3 regions of the Moritella sp. Urea-trap-13 genome follow, and region 1 is predicted to be linked to each of the others. Evidence: riboswitches for the same ligand, from Rfam matches in the RefSeq annotation. Region 1 holds a riboswitch; each other region holds the start of a gene.
What was found. Region 1 has a riboswitch for thiamine pyrophosphate ahead of thiC (phosphomethylpyrimidine synthase ThiC). Riboswitches for the same ligand answer to the same signal wherever they lie in the genome.
Positions count from the first base shown of each region.

Region 1 (5,796 bases):
GTAACAAGCCGAATCAGCCTGCTGAGCGTTAAACGAGATCAACTGTCCTTCCATACGAATGCCCGCGCCAACAATTAACGGCGTTTTCTGCATAACGCAGATCTTATTTATTGTTTGCCTTGTCGGCATGTTATCCGTGCAATCAATAACTAAATCGACTTGCTCAAACATCTCAAGCATTTCGTTATTAGCACTTTCAAGTGTTAACCGTTGTGCGTATGCCGTTACTTCAATATGTGGATTCAGTTGTGATAACGACACTTTTGCAGCACTCACCTTTGCTTGCTTGAGCTGCTGTTGCGTGAAAATAATTTGCCGTTGTAAATTACTCAACTCAACATGATCATCATCTGCTAGGTATAAATGACCAACACCAGCCGACGCTAAATACAAAGCAACGGGAGCGCCGAGGCCACCCACACCAACAATTAATACCTTGGCATCACGCAGTGCTAACTGCCCTTGTTCACCAACATCTTCCAGCAACAAGTGCGCGCTATAACGCAGGTATTCCTGATCACTTAATTTTTCCATAATCGTCCGCTCATATTAGTCCCCAATACTGACTAAACTAGGTTGTGGTTCGACAATGCTCAACAACTCTGCAATCGCTTTTTTATAGTCATCTGCAAGTGTGATTGCCGTCACAACCGCCACACTACCAACGCCAGTCGCAGCAACTTTAGACGCTCGCTCAATGCTAATCCCACCGATAGCCACTAACGGATAGTCTTGCATTAAATCGGCATAACGTTGTAAGCGAACTAATCCTTGCGGTTTCGATGGCATATCTTTAGTCACGGTCGGATAAATATGACCAAGAGCGATATAACTGGGTTTGATCTGATGGGCACGTAATATTTCATAATAACCATGCGTACTCAGACCTAATTTTAAACCAGCCTGTTTGATTGCCACAAAATCAGCAATCAGCATATCTTCTTGACCAAGGTGAACACCGTAAGCACCATGTTCAATGGCTAATTGCCAGTAGTCATTGATGAATAGGCGGGCTTGATACTTACGTCCTAAAGCCACTGCCGCTTTCACATCTTCAACGACTTCCGCAGGGGCTTTATCCTTGATACGTAATTGCAGGGTTTTGACTCCCTGTTGCAATACTTTCTCTAACCATTCCACCGTATCTACAACCGGATATAATCCCAGACGATTGGTATCACAAGGGGCAAAGTCATACGCTAATTGCATTTGCTGCGCTAAACCAAGCTTATCGCCTAAAGGGGTATTCGGTAGCACAACTTGTGGGAAATACTCGCGGTCGGTTGGCCAAGCGTCTACGGCTTGATTTAAATACGCTCTGGCGACAACAAGTGCATCATCAACCGGATAATCTTGACTAATAACAGTTGCTAGCGCTGCAGAAAAAACACCACAGTGTTCAACGTTACTTAATGAATCAAGTCTCGTGACAGGTGACGATAATAAGATCTCACGCTGAGTATCGATATACACATCTAACATGACAGACTGCTGCTCATCGTCATCGTATCCGTTATTGTTAACTACGCTATCGTTTGTAAAAATAGCTTTCGCACAAACACCTTTTACACCAGAGTTCAGCAGTGAATTGATCGCCTTTTTAGTCGTACTAAATAAATCAGCCGCATCAACCCCCGTTTTATCTTGCGTTAATATCAATACATCAACGAGTGGCAATAAGCCTGTTTGAATAGCCGTGGTTAATCCACTATCAGCATTAACCATGTCTGTTAACGTGATGGTTAATGGCTCATAGATAACGCTTAACGCTGGATATTGTTGCTTATAACCTTGTAAAAAACGGACTAAAATAGCAATGTGCGATACAGTCTCTATCACGCCGATTTTAATAGCGGATGGCGTAGCAGCGGTATTCAACACTGTCAACTCAGCAGGAAAATCGTCATCAGATAAACATTCTGTAGAAACATGATAACCACGCCCACCTAATGCATTAATCGTTTTAATATCGGTTTGATTCATCGCATTATCACGAGCAGTAAAGCTCGCGATAGTCCAAATAATGGCTTGAGTCATTAAATTATTATTCCACGTTTTCGGTTGTAGATTCTGGTACACGACCATTTACTGCATCGTGTGTAGGAGGTAAGTATAATTCTGCGCCGTGCTTTTTAAACTCTTCAGACATCTGCTTCATGCCCGCTTCAGCATCAATAAAAGCGACCTCATCGATGAGGACGACTTCATCAAGTAATTGAATTTTTATCTTTTCTTGATTAGCCATTTTTTCTTGCTGAAAAGTATAATCACGGACATCTTGTGAGATCTTCATTGAGCAGAACTTAGGACCACACATAGAACAAAAATGTGCAACTTTACCGGATTCTTGGGGGATATTTTCATCGTGATAAGCACGCGCAGTTTCAGGATCTAATGCCAGGTTAAATTGATCATTCCAACGGAATTCAAAACGTGCTTTCGACATGGCATTGTCACGGATTTGAGCACCAGGGAAACCCTTGGCTAAATCAGCCGCATGCGCCGAAATTTTATAAGTGATCATGCCTTGCTTAACGTCTTCTTTATTCGGCAAGCCTAAATGTTCTTTGGGGGTCACGTAACACAACATGGCACAACCGTACCAACCAATTTGTGCAGCACCAATACCCGAGGTGAAATGATCATAACCTGGAGCGATATCGGTCGTCAGTGGACCTAAGGTATAAAAAGGTGCTTCATGACAAATATCGAGCTGCTTTTCAACATTCTCTTTAATCATGTGCATTGGGATATGACCTGGACCTTCAATAATAACTTGTACGTCTTGTTCCCACGCAACTTTGGTTAATTCACCGAGCGTTTGTAATTCTGCAAATTGCGCTTCATCATTAGCATCCGCAGCAGAACCTGGACGCATACCATCACCTAACGACAGTGATACATCGTAGGCTTTACAGATTGCACAAATTTCTTCGAAATGATCGTAAGCGAAATTTTCTTTATGGTGAGTCAAACACCATTTCGCCATGATCGAACCACCTCGAGAAACGATCCCGGTAAGACGTTTTGCGGTCATCGGAACATAACGCAGTAATACGCCAGCATGGATCGTGAAGTAATCAACCCCTTGCTCTGCTTGTTCGATCAAGGTATCGCGGAATACTTCCCAAGTAAGATCCTCGGCGATCCCATTTACCTTCTCTAAAGCTTGATAGATCGGCACTGTACCGATCGGAACAGGTGAATTACGCAGGATCCACTCACGAGTTTCATGAATATTACGGCCTGTGGATAAGTCCATCACCGTGTCCGCACCCCAGCGTGTCGCCCACACTAGCTTCTCTACTTCTTCTTCAATCGACGATGTCACTGACGAATTACCAATATTGGCATTCACTTTCACTAAAAAGTTACGACCGATGATCATCGGCTCAGATTCAGGGTGATTGATGTTGGCAGGGATGATCGCACGACCACGGGCAACTTCTTCACGGACAAATTCAGGGGTAATAAGATCCGGAATACTGGCACCAAAATCATTACCGGCATGTTGCTTTAATAACAGTTCATTGCGGATCAATTCTCGCCCCATGTTTTCACGGATCGAGATGTATTCCATTTCCGGGGTGATGATGTCATTGCGGGCATAATGCATTTGGGTAACATTTTGACCGTCAATGGCCTTCAGTGGCTTTGGTAGATGTTCAAAACGAATATGGTCAATACCGTCATCAGCTAAACGCTGTTGAGCAAACTGCGAGGTCACGATCTCGAGTTCTTCAATATCGTTACGCTCTGCAATCCAGCCTTGTCTTAATTTAGGTAAACCTTGGTGCACGTTGATTTCAATCGCCGGATCGGTATAGGCACCTGAAGTATCGTAGATTGGGATTGATTCATTGTATTCATATACAGGGTCGTCTTTGCTGCCAGCGACTAACGTTTCATCAAGATTAATCTTGCGCATCGCCACTCGCAGATCATCACGACTGCCAGTAAGGTGGATTTTTTCTGAATTTGGAAAGGGTTCACAACTGAGGTTGTTAATAAATTCTTGGGCGTTTTCACGGTTTTCACGACGTGTTGGTTTTTTGGTATTGCTGGTTTGGTTAACATTGGTAGTAGACATAGCATTCATTCCTTTTAATAAGATGATTGCTTGTCGTTGAGTATGTGGAGAGTAGTGATACAGATATATTGATTGTTTATGTTATAAAAAGCCGCCTTAAATTACCTCGGGCAAACCTAGTTTTACACTCACATTATTGTATTAATCACTCTTGTTTCCTTACGCAGGTATTAGCCTGATCAGGTTCCACGGATCCCATATTTAAATGGTCTCAGCCCTAAAGCACTCCGACAAGAGGTCAGAGTATAGACTGCTATGACGTTAAAAAACAAGTAAAAAAAAGGCGCCCTATAAAGGGCGCCTTCACTATTTAATAATAGTAAGCAAGTAAATCAGTGGGTCTGTCATCACTTGCAAACAACTTTAATTGCATTCAGCAAATCAATTAAAGGTTATTTAATAGGTTAGCTAAGTTCTGTTCAGCTTCGTCAGTTGTTACTTCTGTCATTACTGCTTCTACTTTACCAGCACGTTTTTTAGCACGTTCTTGATGATAAGTGAAACCAGTACCAGCAGGGATTAGACGACCAACGATAACGTTCTCTTTCAGACCACGAAGGTCATCGATCTTACCATGAACAGCTGCGTCTGTTAGAACACGTGTTGTTTCTTGGAAAGATGCAGCTGAGATAAATGACTCAGTTGCAAGAGAAGCTTTAGTAATACCCATAAGCATGTGTTGGTACACGGCTGGTTGCTTGCCTTCAGCTTCTAGCTGACGGTTAGCAATTTTCAGACGTGAGACTTCAGCTTGCTCGCCTGGTAAGAAATGACTATCACCAGCAGAGATTACATTCGCTTTACGTAGCATTTGACGAACGATAGTTTCAATGTGCTTATCGTTAATCTTCACGCCTTGTAGACGGTATACTTCTTGAACTTCGTTCGCGATATAGTTCGCAACATGGCTAATGCCACGTAGACGTAAGATATCGTGTGCTGATTCAGGGCCATCGGCGATAACTTCACCTTTAGCAACCTTCTCACCTTCGAACACGTTCAAGTGACGCCATTTAGGGATCATTTCTTCGTAAGCTTCAGCACCATCAGTAGGTGTGATAACTAGACGACGTTTACCTTTAGTTTCTTTACCGAAACTAATAGTACCTGAGATTTCCGCTAAGATAGCAGCATCTTTTGGCTGACGCGCTTCAAACAGATCCGCTACGCGTGGTAGACCACCCGTAATATCACGTGTTTTCGAGCTTTCTTGAGGAATACGCGCTAGCGCTTCACCAATAGTAACTAATGCGCCATCTTCTAGGTTAACGATTGCATTTGACGGTAAGAAGTATTGTGCAACAACTTCTGTACCAGGAATGAATAAATCATTACCTGCTGCGTCAACAAGTTTAACCATAGGACGTAAATCTTTACCTGCAGTAACACGTGCTGACGGGTCAAGAATAACTGTGCTAGATAGACCAGTAAGATCATCCGTTTGCTTAGTAACCGTAATACTCTCAATCAAGTCTACAAACTTAATTTGACCAGCCACCTCGGTGATGATTGGGTGAGTATGCGGGTCCCAGTTAGCAAGGATGCTACCAGACTCAATAGCTGCGCCATCTTTATAGTCAACAATCGAACCGTAAGGTAGTTTATGGCTTTCTTTAGTACGACCGTTTTCATCAATAATCGTGATTTCTGATGAACGTGAAGTAATAACCAGTTTGCCGTCTGCGTTCTCAACGAATTTCTCGTTG
Region 1 is NZ_PJCA01000033.1:54,655-60,450, reverse strand. It holds gene CXF93_RS15740 (HesA/MoeB/ThiF family protein) at 1-534, opposite strand, end outside; gene thiE (thiamine phosphate synthase) at 550-2,037, opposite strand; gene thiC (phosphomethylpyrimidine synthase ThiC) at 2,045-4,099, opposite strand; TPP riboswitch at 4,229-4,330, opposite strand; gene rpoC (DNA-directed RNA polymerase subunit beta') at 4,476-5,796, opposite strand, start outside.

Region 2 (5,796 bases), on a different contig from region 1:
AAATTGCCAGCATTGGCGGCGCTAACAAACAACTGGCCACAATAAAGCTAAGTCCATCGCTGAGCTTACTGCTGAGGCTATGACAGTCAGGGCGACGGAAGTAATTGCCTGATGGCGCTGACATAGGTTGTGACTTTAGAAATATCGCGCTAAACAACATTAAGGCCACGGTGATCGCCACTTGGATAATCGCTAACGCCACTGCTTGCTCAATATCAAATTCAAACTTGAGAGCTTGATAGATAGCCACTTCAAGGGTGGCGTAATCAGGCCCACCACCGAGCGACATGACAATCGCGAAACTGGTAAAGCACAGCATGAAAATAAGGCTGATTAACGAGGGTAATTGCTGCTTTATCTTCGGCCATTCTAAGGTGATGAAAATGTGTCGAGATTGCATGTTTAGCTGACTAGCCAAGCGCCACGATTCACTGGGAATAGAGTCGAGGGTTTGTAGTAAAATACGCGTAGCTAACGGCACATTGAAAAATAAATGCGCCAGTAGAATACCAGTTAAGCCATAAATATAATGACCTGTTTCGATATGAAATAAAGCTAAAATTTGGTTCACCCAGCCATTTTTACCGTGCACGGCGACAATACCAAAGATGGCAATGATGATGGGCAGTACTAACGATAAGTTAAATAGTTTGATGATTAATTGCTTACCAACAAATTCTCGGCGTGAAAAAGCCCGTGCCAGTGGGATCGCCAAACCAATACTTAAGCCCGTAGATAAGGCTGCTTGGTAAAAACTAAAGGTAATGACATGTTGGGTGTAGGAGTCAGCAAGCACACTGCTAAAGTCTAACTCGGCTTGTGAAAAATTAAGCAGGGCAGTAAAACTACCGCCTACCAGAAGTAAAATGATGCTGATGGCGAGCAAAGCGCTACACCACCAGTATTTATGCGAATTCGCGATCATAATTTTGATTAATTATTTACTCATAATGGACTAATTACTGAGTAACAGCGTTACGCCATTCCTTCACCCAAGATTTACGTGATTGTGCTACTTCTTCAGGCGTGAATTCGATAGTTTTAGCTGGGCTAATCAGTTGTTCGAATTCGCTTGGCAGTGCAGATGCTTGTTTTGCTGGTAGCATCCAGTTACCTGTTGCGATCACGTCTTGGAACGCTGGGCTAAGCACAAATGCCATGAATTGATCGGCTAATTCAGGGTTTGCCGCATCTTTCAAACGCGCCACAACTTCGGTTTGTTGATAATGGCCTTCAGTGAATTCAACCGCTTTATATTTAAATTCGCTTTCTGCAATCATGTGGTAAGCCGGTGATGTGGTATAGCTTAATACCATATCTGATTCGCCTTTTAAGAACATACCGTAAGCTTGGCTCCAGCCTTTAGTAATAGTCACGGTTTTGTCTGCTATCTGTTGCCATGCTTGTGGTGCTTGATCGCCATAAACTGCTTTAACCCATAGCATGAAGCCTAGGCCAGGTGTGCTGGTGCGTGGATCTTGATAGATGATGCTCAGATCTTTACGTTCGATCAGTTCCGCTAAACTCTTTGGTGGATTAGCGAGTTTTTCACTGTCGTAGATAAAGGCAAAATGACCGTAATCAAATGGAATGAAGTATTCGTTAGTCCAAGCGTTTGGCAGAGATAATTTGCTGGTATCTTGTTGGTGTGGTGCTAGCAGGTTGGTTTTTACCGCTTCAGCCATCAAGTTGTTGTCTAGGCCTAATAGTACGTCAGCCTTAGTGTATTTACCTTCAAGTTTCACACGATTAAGAATGCTCACGCCATCTTCTAAAGCGACTAAGTTCAGGGTGCAATTACAATCCGCTTCAAATGCGGTTTTGACTTTTGGACCAGGGCCCCAATCAGATGCAAATGAATCGTAGGTATAGACATTCAATACTGGTTTTTCGGCAGCGTTAGCTACTGATAGCGAAGGTAATAGTAGGGTTGTGCAAAGTGCTAGTTTTTTGATCGTGTGCTTCACGTGTTCTCCTAGAATGTGAAGCATAGAACTTATGACTCGGTAATGCGTACTTATCTGCGTATTAATTCTTAACGCTGATATGAACCAGTCTGTCGAATCTCATTCCTATGCCAGCATTATCTGGTTCAAGTAATTACGGGTGTTATCTCAGCCACTGTGACTCTGTAATAAAAAGCCTGGTAGCACCCCGATGAGTGAGCGCCTATTGTATTTTTATTTGTTCTAAAGTGCTAGTCGCAATATTGCGATTAGCCGATATTTAATTATCCCTTAAGTAGTGCAGCTGGATTGTTTGTTGCACCAACAATAAACATACTCTTGATAGTGATTTTATTTTATAACTTCAAAGTCAATTTTAAGTCTATGTTTTAAAACTTTATTTCCTTTTTTCATAGCTATCTGAATATTATTTGGCATAGCATTTGCCTATTTAGAGTTAGGTTCATAATAAGGAAGTTAAATCATGGTTACAGTTAACAAAGCTAAATTTACTCATCTTGCAGTTACGATCGCGTTATCACTGAGTGCTGCTTCATTTAATGTGGTTGCAGCAGAAGACAGTATTAAAGTCGGTGTATTACATTCACTTTCCGGCACCATGGCGATCAGTGAAACCACATTAAAAGACACCATTTTAATGATGATTGAAGAGCAAAATAAACAAGGCGGAATTTTAGGTAAAAAACTAGAAGCCGTGGTGGTTGATCCTGCGTCAAACTGGCCACTGTTTGCTGAAAAAGCCCGAGAACTGATTGAGAAGGAAAAAGTAGACGTGGTATTTGGTGGTTGGACATCAGTATCACGTAAATCGATGTTACCTGTGTTTGAAGAACTCGATGGTTTGTTATTTTACCCTGTGCAGTATGAAGGTGAAGAGTCATCGAAAAACGTATTTTACACTGGTGCAGCGCCGAACCAACAAGCGATCCCGGCTGTTGATTACCTGATGAATGATATGGATGTAAAACGTTGGGTCTTAGCTGGTACGGATTATGTTTATCCACGCACGACGAATAAGATCTTAGCGGCATACCTTAAGTCTAAAGGCGTAGCTGATAGCGACATAATGGTGAACTACACCCCATTTGGTCATTCTGATTGGCAGTCTATTGTTGCTGATATTAAAAAATTCGGCTCAAAAGGCAAGAAAACTGCGGTTGTTTCGACCATTAATGGTGATGCTAATGTTCCCTTCTATAAAGAGTTAGGCTCGCAAGGTGTGTCTGCTGAAGATATTCCGGTGGTGGCCTTCTCTGTGGGGGAAGAAGAGTTATCGGGGATGGATACCTCGGCGTTGGTGGGTCACTTAGCGGCATGGAATTATTTCATGAGTGTTGAAACTCAAGCCAATGATGAGTTTATTGAGAAATGGCAGAAATTTACCAAGGATGAAAATCGAGTAACCAATGACCCAATGGAAGCCAGCTATATCGGCTTTCAGATGTGGGCGAAAGCGGTTGAAAAAGCCGGTACCACAGATGCGAGTGCTGTTCAGGATGCCATTATTGGCGTAACTGTGCCTAATTTAACAGGTGGTTACGCGACGATGATGCCAAATCACCACATTACCAAGCCGGTATTACTCGGTGAAATTCAAGCTGATGGTCAGTTTGAAACCGTGTGGGAAACCACAGGCGTTGTTGCAGGTGATGCTTGGTCTGATTATCTACCAAGTTCTAAACCACTGTATTCAAGTTGGTTAGCGCCATTATCTTGCGGTAGCTTTAACGTGACGACTGGCAAATGTACAGGTTCGTCAAAGTAATCACTGATTAGTCGTTAAACTCAGGGGGCTGATGATGGTCATTGGCTACCCTGCTGCTCAGTTATTCTTTTTAACAGGGAAAGTTATGAATAAATATGCCGGCATAATATCGCCATCGTCGACCTTATTATTCACTGCATTGATATTGCTACTATCAATGGGCAGTATTAATAAGAGTTGGGCTGCAGTGACGATAAATTCATTTTCAGACGTCGAGAAACAGCTTTCTCAGCGCAACTTTGATAATAAAATCGCGGCGGTTAATTGGTTAAGTCAAAAGGTATATCCAAACCCATCTCAAGCGAAGCTGTTATTCAATGATTTACTTGCAGGTCGCGTTTTCTATCATAAAAAACAACAGTCCTTATTTCTAATTGCTGATTATGCCACTGGCCAATCGGCAATTAAGTTAACGTCGACATTCTTCTTAGATGCCGATGCTACCCTTGTTTCTGGTACGCCAGAATCTGTGCTGATCGCCAAAAAACGTAATTTTAAGAAAGTGTCGCTTAACAATAAATTACGAAAAAGCATTCGCTTAGGTATCGCTACATTAGACTTAATGTCCAGAGATACAGTGTTACGTGGCCAAGCAATCCACCATTTATTGGGTGATGTTGATCCCGCGATCCAAACCTTATTACGTCAACGTCTAGCCGTTGAAGATGTTGAGGAAAACAAAACTTTGTTAACGTTAGCCTTAGCTATCGGCACGACAGCTACATCTGAAGATAAAACGGCATTGTTGGCCGCTGTTAATTTATTAGCTGATTCGATAGAACCTACTGCATTTACTGCCCTTGATCAAATTGTTAATAGTACTTCTGATGTTGTGTTACGCCAGGCTGCGCAACGTGGATTAGATCATTATGCACAAAGTCAGAAGATATATTCTGTAGTAGAAACCTTGTATTTTGGGCTGAGTCTTGGTTCTGTATTAGCGTTAGCGGGACTTGGTCTTGCTATAACCTTCGGGGTGATGGGCGTGATCAATATGGCGCACGGTGAGCTCATTATGCTCGGTGCTTATACCACTTATGTTATGCAGCAATTAATGCCGGACAATATTGGACTGTCGTTAGTATTTTCTATCCCTGCGGCGTTTATTGTTTCCGGTTTAGTCGGCATCGCCATTGAGCGTGGAGTGATACGTTTTCTTTATGGTCGCCCATTGGAAACATTGCTGGCAACCTTTGGTATCAGCCTTATTCTGCAGCAAGCAGTACGCAGTGTATTCTCGCCACTGAATCGCTCTGTGGTTACCCCGGATTGGATGAGTGGTATGTTGGAGTTTAATCCAATGTTGGCGCTGACTTATAACCGTTTATACATCATTATTTTCTGCTTATTAGTGTTCTGTACACTTATTTTTGTATTAAAGAAAACGCCATTGGGTTTACAGGTGCGTGCGGTATCGCAAAATCGTTCGATGGCGCGAGCGATGGGCGTGCGTTCGGAATGGGTTGATGCCATGACCTTCGGCTTAGGTTCTGGTGTGGCAGGTATTGCTGGTGTGGCCTTGTCGCAATTAACCAATGTTGGACCGAATATGGGCCAGAGTTACATTATTGATTCGTTTATGGTCGTGGTATTTGGTGGGGTAGGTAACCTGTGGGGTACCTTGGTTGCTGGTTTAAGCCTAGGTTTATTCAACAAATTATTAGAACCTTGGGCTGGTGCGGTACTGGCTAAGATCTTAGTACTGGTATTCATTATCCTATTTATTCAAAAACGCCCGCGTGGACTATTTCCACAACGTGGCCGTGCGGCCGAGGAATAACCCATGTTACACAAGCTATTCGCGAATTCAATACTAAAAACAGACCGTGGTGGTCAGCTATTAATGCTGCTACTGACGACGCTGTTAATTCTGGTGCCAGCACTTAACTTATTGGTGCCCCAAGGTCATTTTTTACATGTTGAAACTTACACTATTACCCTGTTAGGTAAATATCTTACCTATGCATTACTGGCGATGTCTGTGGACTTGGTATGGGGTTATTTAGGTATTTTAACCTTAGGTCACGGGGCATTCTTTGCCTTAGGTGGTTATGCCATGGGCAT
Region 2 is NZ_PJCA01000030.1:81,213-87,008, reverse strand. It holds gene thiP (thiamine/thiamine pyrophosphate ABC transporter permease) at 1-925, opposite strand, end outside; gene thiB (thiamine ABC transporter substrate binding subunit) at 960-1,967, opposite strand; TPP riboswitch at 2,054-2,167, opposite strand; gene urtA (urea ABC transporter substrate-binding protein) at 2,431-3,732, shown strand; gene urtB (urea ABC transporter permease subunit UrtB) at 3,818-5,512, shown strand; gene urtC (urea ABC transporter permease subunit UrtC) at 5,516-5,796, shown strand, end outside.
Region 2: another riboswitch for thiamine pyrophosphate. It lies ahead of thiB (thiamine ABC transporter substrate binding subunit); the one in region 1 lies ahead of thiC (phosphomethylpyrimidine synthase ThiC).

Region 3 (5,796 bases), on a different contig from region 1:
CAAGTCCAACTTTAGCAAGTAGACTTAAGGCTTTATCATTATTGGCTTGTGATGTCTCGGTACCAAATTTATTACTTAAGGTGACATTGTCGAGCACGGATAACCAAGGTAGCAGTAAGTCTTGTTGCGCCATGTAGGCAACTTGATCGGTTAAATCTGGTAATAGTTGATGATTCGCGTCAATTGAGCATTCACCTGACCAAGTCACTTGCTGATCTAACAAGCCAGCAAGATAACGCAGCAGCGAGGTTTTTCCGCAGCCGCTGCGACCTAAGATACATGTCCACTGTTTTGCGGGCATCGTCATATTAAATTGGCTTAGCACTGGTTCGATACTGTCGTGGTAGTGTAAATAACCGTTCTTAATCGCTATGTTAACCGCAAGGTTGTCTTTAAGATCAAGGCTTGTCTGCGAGGGACTAGGCATCAGCGTGACCAGCAAAGAAATGATTTACCGGGCCATGACCACTGCCTATATCTAATTCATCGGCATGGGCAATCGCGTTGGATATGTATTTTTTACCCAATTTTACCGCTTGAAGTAGATCATGTCCTTGCGCTAAATAAGATGCGATGGCAGAAGATAACGTACAGCCAGTACCATGGGTATTGTGGGTATTAACCCGTTTTACGGTTAACAGTTCTACGTGATCTTGAAAGATAAGCAGGTCGTTACTGTTTTCATCTTGTTCTAAGTGACCGCCCTTTAATAACACCGCGTTGACGTTAAGTTGGCGTAATGCGTTGATCATATCGCCCATATCATCCTCACAAATTGGCTGCGGTGAACCTGTTAAAGCGGCACCTTCAGGTAAGTTAGGGGTGATCAAATCGGCAAGCGGTAATAACTCAGATTTAAGGGTGTTGATGGCTGATTCTTTTAACAGTAAATCGCCGCTGGTGGCTACCATGACAGGATCAACGACTAAGAATCGGGGCTTGTATTGCTTAATTTTAGCGGCGACAACCTTGATGATATCGCAGTCTGCCAGCATGCCGACTTTAACGGCTACGATATTTAAATCGCTAAAGACAGCATCGAGTTGATTGTCGATATGCTCTAGTGGGATGGGGAATATAGCCGATACGCCAAGGGTATTTTGCGCGGTAATAGCTGTGATCACCGAACAAGCATAACTGCCTGTTGCGGATATTGCTTTGATATCGGCTTGAATACCCGCGCCGCCACCACTATCAGATCCTGCGATCGTTAATACTATCGGTGTTGATGGGCTGTTTTTTAGTGGACTTTTTATTGATGAAAGTGGTGTTAATGAAACTGGTGTTGATGTGTTTTTTGTGACCTTTCGCATAAATATCCCTAGTACAGACGTATAGGAACTTTATCGAGCCAAAGATTGAGAGACGTAACAGGTCAAATCAGGAGAAGCAAGACTGATAGTTCCCTACGTCAGTGTTAACTGAATCAGGTTCAACGGGTCTCGCAATGTGCGCTCTCAGCCTTTTAGGCCCCCCGACTATATATGCGTCAATACTAACAAGTTTTGTTAAAAGCGCAATAGCTCGTTAATAACTTCAGTGTTAATAGAAATAACCTATTTACATTTAAGTACCTTCATAAGCGTTAGTAAATGTTTAGTCCTTAATGGATGCATTGTTAGAAAAAAGCGGCCATTGCATAGGCTGTTTTTTCAAACATTAGCGGTTGTGCTTCAGGTAATTCCAAGTTGGCTTTATTAGCTGTAGTAACGACACGAGTACGATACTCTTTTTGTGTTGTAGCTTCAGAGTAGGTTTGTGTCGTGGCCCCATCATCTGAAATTTTAGTGTTTACTTTAGAGTCTCGACGAACAATCACACCATTACCAGCACGTTCTTTTATTTGAATATCAGCAACTAAAAGATACATAACATCCTGAACAAAGGCGTTAGCGGCAGTAGATAAAAGACCTCCTATTAAACCTGCACCGGCGGCATCTTCAAGAGAACCCCCAGCTGCATAACCCGCTGCAGCACCTATTCCTACACCTTGATAACCTGCACTTAATGCTGTTTTAGCATCATTTGGCGTGGTTTTTTCAAGGTTACGAACGAAAACACTCATTGAATATTGTGCTTTTCCAGGGGAATCTGTCAACGTATAGCCATTACCACTATTAACCAATTGACTCTCTAATGATTTTCGAAAAGAATTACGGTCAAACTCCATAACACCACTTCTAACTTCTAAATATATCTTACGTTTCTCAGCTGGAACGGGATCGACAAAAATGGATGTACTAATTTTTGTTTGTACATCCAAATCACTTTTTGAAATGGATGTATGCAGGGCTGAACAGCTAGATAGGACAGTAATAAAAAGTCCAATCGTAATAATTTTGATTTTGGCATTCATTTTAATATCCTCATATATATTTGAAATTATTAATAATAATAACGCCCATAATAGCGATAATAATATTTACAATTGCGGTATTGAGTCCAGTTATAACGAAGTAGATCATGGCAGGTATATCCTGGGCGCCAGTATGCGCCGTGATATTCTGGTGGCGTTACATTTTTTTCTAGCATACTTTTAATATATGCATCTACTTCCTTTGGTTTCTCAGCCAAGAATGGTTTGGATAGCACTTCTGAATTCATTTGGGCCTGAGCTCTAGCTAACGCATCTTCTTCAGACCTTTCCGCAGCAATGACAGATTGTGACCCTATGAATTGAAAACAAATAATGGCAAAGGTAACCAAGCCTTTAAAGTGATTAATGTTGATATTCATATCTAAACCTCATTTAAACTAAGACAAGACACTGGTTAACTCTTAAATAACAGTCGTTCTAAGTAAACTTATTATAGCCACATATCGGATATTATCTGAGCTACATTACGTCTTCTAACTAGTTCAATAAACAGCATTAAACTACCAAAAATACCAGATGAGCCGCCAGATGAGTCGCCAGATGAGTCGCCTGGTGGATTTCCATCTGGTGGTTCATCAGCACAAGCCTCTCCGCTAGGGGGGGCAGGTGTACTATCTTCTTGTCCAGGGTTTTGGACCGTCGGACAATTATCCTCATCGTCCGGAACTCCATCAGAGTCTGAATCGATGCCAATGCCGCGGTCGTAGACAAAGATATCTGTGTAACCACTGTTATTATCAGTAACTAAGTTATTAGCGTCAGAGGAGAATGCTACATAGCGGCCGTTTGCACTGATGGAGTGGAAGTAACTTGAATCGTTAGCTTGAGTTCCATTACTGGCAACACTTACCCGCTCAGTCTTATTCTTGTTACGGTCGTGAACAAGAATATTGAGAGGACAAATATTGAAAATACAGATATCGGTAGTATCGTTAGCAACCAGATTCACAGCGAAAGATGTAAAAGCCACATAACGACCGTCCGCACTAATGCTGGCAAAAGTGCTGGTAGAATCCCCTTGGGAACCGTCATCTGCCACGCTTACTCGCTCGGTATTTTTATCGCTACGGTCGTGAATAAAGACATCGCGGGCTCCATTGGTATCGCTTGTAACAAGATTATTGGCGATAGAGTCAAATGCCACATAACGACCGTCGGCGCTTATGGAAGGGTAAGCACTATCGTCATTAGCTTGACTACCGTTATTGGCGACATTAACTAGCTCAATAGTATTGCTATTGCGGTCGTAAACAAAGATATCGATAGCGCCGTTGATATCCTTAGTAACAAGATTAGTGGCTAGGGAGTGGAATACTACATAGCGACCGTCAGAACTAATGGAGGGATGCTGACTATTAGCTTCGCCCTGGATGCTATCACTGCTTATACTGACCCTTTCAGTAATTCCGCTGTTGCGGTCTTGAACAAAAATATCGAAAGAATCGTTGGTATCGTTAACAACGAGGTTGTTGGCTAAAGAATGAAATGCTACATAGCGCCCGTCAGCGCTGATGGACGGGTGTTGACTGTCAGCTCCGCCCTGGATGTTTTCACTGGTTACACTGAGCCTCTCTGTAGTACCGTTGTTGCGGTCGTGAACAAAAATATCAAATGAACCATTTGTATCGTTAGCAACCAGGTTGTTGGCTAGGGAGTGAAAGGCCACATAACGACCGTCAGCACTGATTGAAGGGTGCCCACTATTAGAATTTGCTTGAGTGTTATTACTGCTTATGCTAACCCTTTCAGTAGTACTATTGTTACGATCATAGATAAAGATATCGTACTGACCATTAGTATCATCTGCAACCAAGTTATTGGCGTTGGATTGAAATGCCACATAGCGGCCATTGGCACTGATAGCTACAGTTAGGCTTGCTCCGTTACTTTCGGAGCCGTCACTGGCCATGCTGACCAATTCTGTGGTACCAACTAGTGCACTCGAAGCATAGATACTCAATAGTAATGATCCCAAGTGAATAGCTGTTCGTATTGTGCTTTTCATCATCGACCTCTCTATCGACCTGAAAACGTCATAAATTGTAAATTTAGTTTATTACTTTTCATTGTAGGTTGTTTTCGGTATTTCATACTGTCAAATCTGACAGTGGTGTGTTTACTGACTATAGTTACGTTGAATTTTAATCAAGAGCTGAAGTAAACATGGACATCGAACTAATCGAAAAAATACTGTCTTGTAATTCTGAAGAAGAGCTAATAATTCAATTTAAAATAATTATAAACAGAATTGGAATTCAACATTTTGCATACATGCATATTCCTCATTGCCAAGATGTTGAAACTAAAGTAATAAGTGATTATAACGTTAATTGGATTTCTCATTACGTTGAAAATGAATATCAACATATAGATTCGACAGTTGCATTATGTAATGTTGCAACTGAGCCTTTCACATGGGAGTTTTCAAGAAAGCTCATACAGCAAACGGCAATGCAGAACAATTATTGGCATGAGGCTAATGAGTTTCATTTAAAGGATGGTGTATCGATAGCCATTCCCAGTAGTGACAGTACCACTGGTTTTGGTTTTGCACTGCAAGAAGGTGAGAATTCCAATATATGGCTCCAGATCCACAGAGATACGTTAAAAGTGCTTGCTACGGTATTCTATCGCCAATTAAATTATTTGATTGAGTCATCAAGGGGGACCATCTTAACCACGGATATGTCTGCTCGAGAGTTGGAATGCGCACAATGGATTAGTCTTGGTCTCACCGCCATTCAAGTCGCAGAAAAAATGAAAATAACTGAAAGAACAGTTCGTTTCCACTTAAACCAATTAAAATTAAAACTTAATGTTAAAACTAAAGAGCAAGTTATTGTCATGCTGGCATATCACAGATTAATTCAAGTCTAATATGTTCGTTTAGTGCACAGTCTTAGGCTACGAACATATATAGGCCATAGACCACTTACAAGAGCAAGTATTAGCTGTGAGAATTGAAGAACGTAGAAAAAGATTGGCAGCCGATCAAGCGAGGGTATTACGGTGAGAAATTTGTCTGTTAAGTCGTATTATTGCGAGGGATAAAATAAGCTGCCAGTAAATTCTGACAGCTTGTATTTTAAAGTTTTAAAACCAACTTAACGTTTATTATGTTGCTCAGTTCTTAAACCCATTATCAAGCTCACACACATAACCAATAAGATCACTGTGAATGGCAGTGCTGTGGAAATGGCACCTGCTTGTAATGCTTCAATTGCTTGTGTACCGCCAACCCAAAGTAGTGCTGCAGCGATTGCACCTTCGGTGAATGCCCAGAATACACGTTGTGGTATTGGCGCATCAACTTTACCACCAGCAGTGATGCTGTCGATAACCAACGAACCAGAGTCAGAAGAAGTAATGAAGAATACTAATACTAACAATACCGCGAGCATTGATAACACGTCACCCAT
Region 3 is NZ_PJCA01000031.1:1,235,279-1,241,074, reverse strand. It holds gene CXF93_RS13585 (ABC transporter ATP-binding protein) at 1-427, opposite strand, end outside; gene thiD (bifunctional hydroxymethylpyrimidine kinase/phosphomethylpyrimidine kinase) at 420-1,313, opposite strand; TPP riboswitch at 1,387-1,487, opposite strand; gene CXF93_RS13575 (complement resistance protein TraT) at 1,619-2,356, opposite strand; gene CXF93_RS13570 (hypothetical protein) at 2,386-2,736, opposite strand; gene CXF93_RS13565 (TolB family protein) at 2,808-4,385, opposite strand; gene CXF93_RS13560 (LuxR family transcriptional regulator) at 4,541-5,254, shown strand; gene CXF93_RS13555 (BCCT family transporter) at 5,482-5,796, opposite strand, start outside.
Region 3: another riboswitch for thiamine pyrophosphate. It lies ahead of thiD (bifunctional hydroxymethylpyrimidine kinase/phosphomethylpyrimidine kinase); the one in region 1 lies ahead of thiC (phosphomethylpyrimidine synthase ThiC).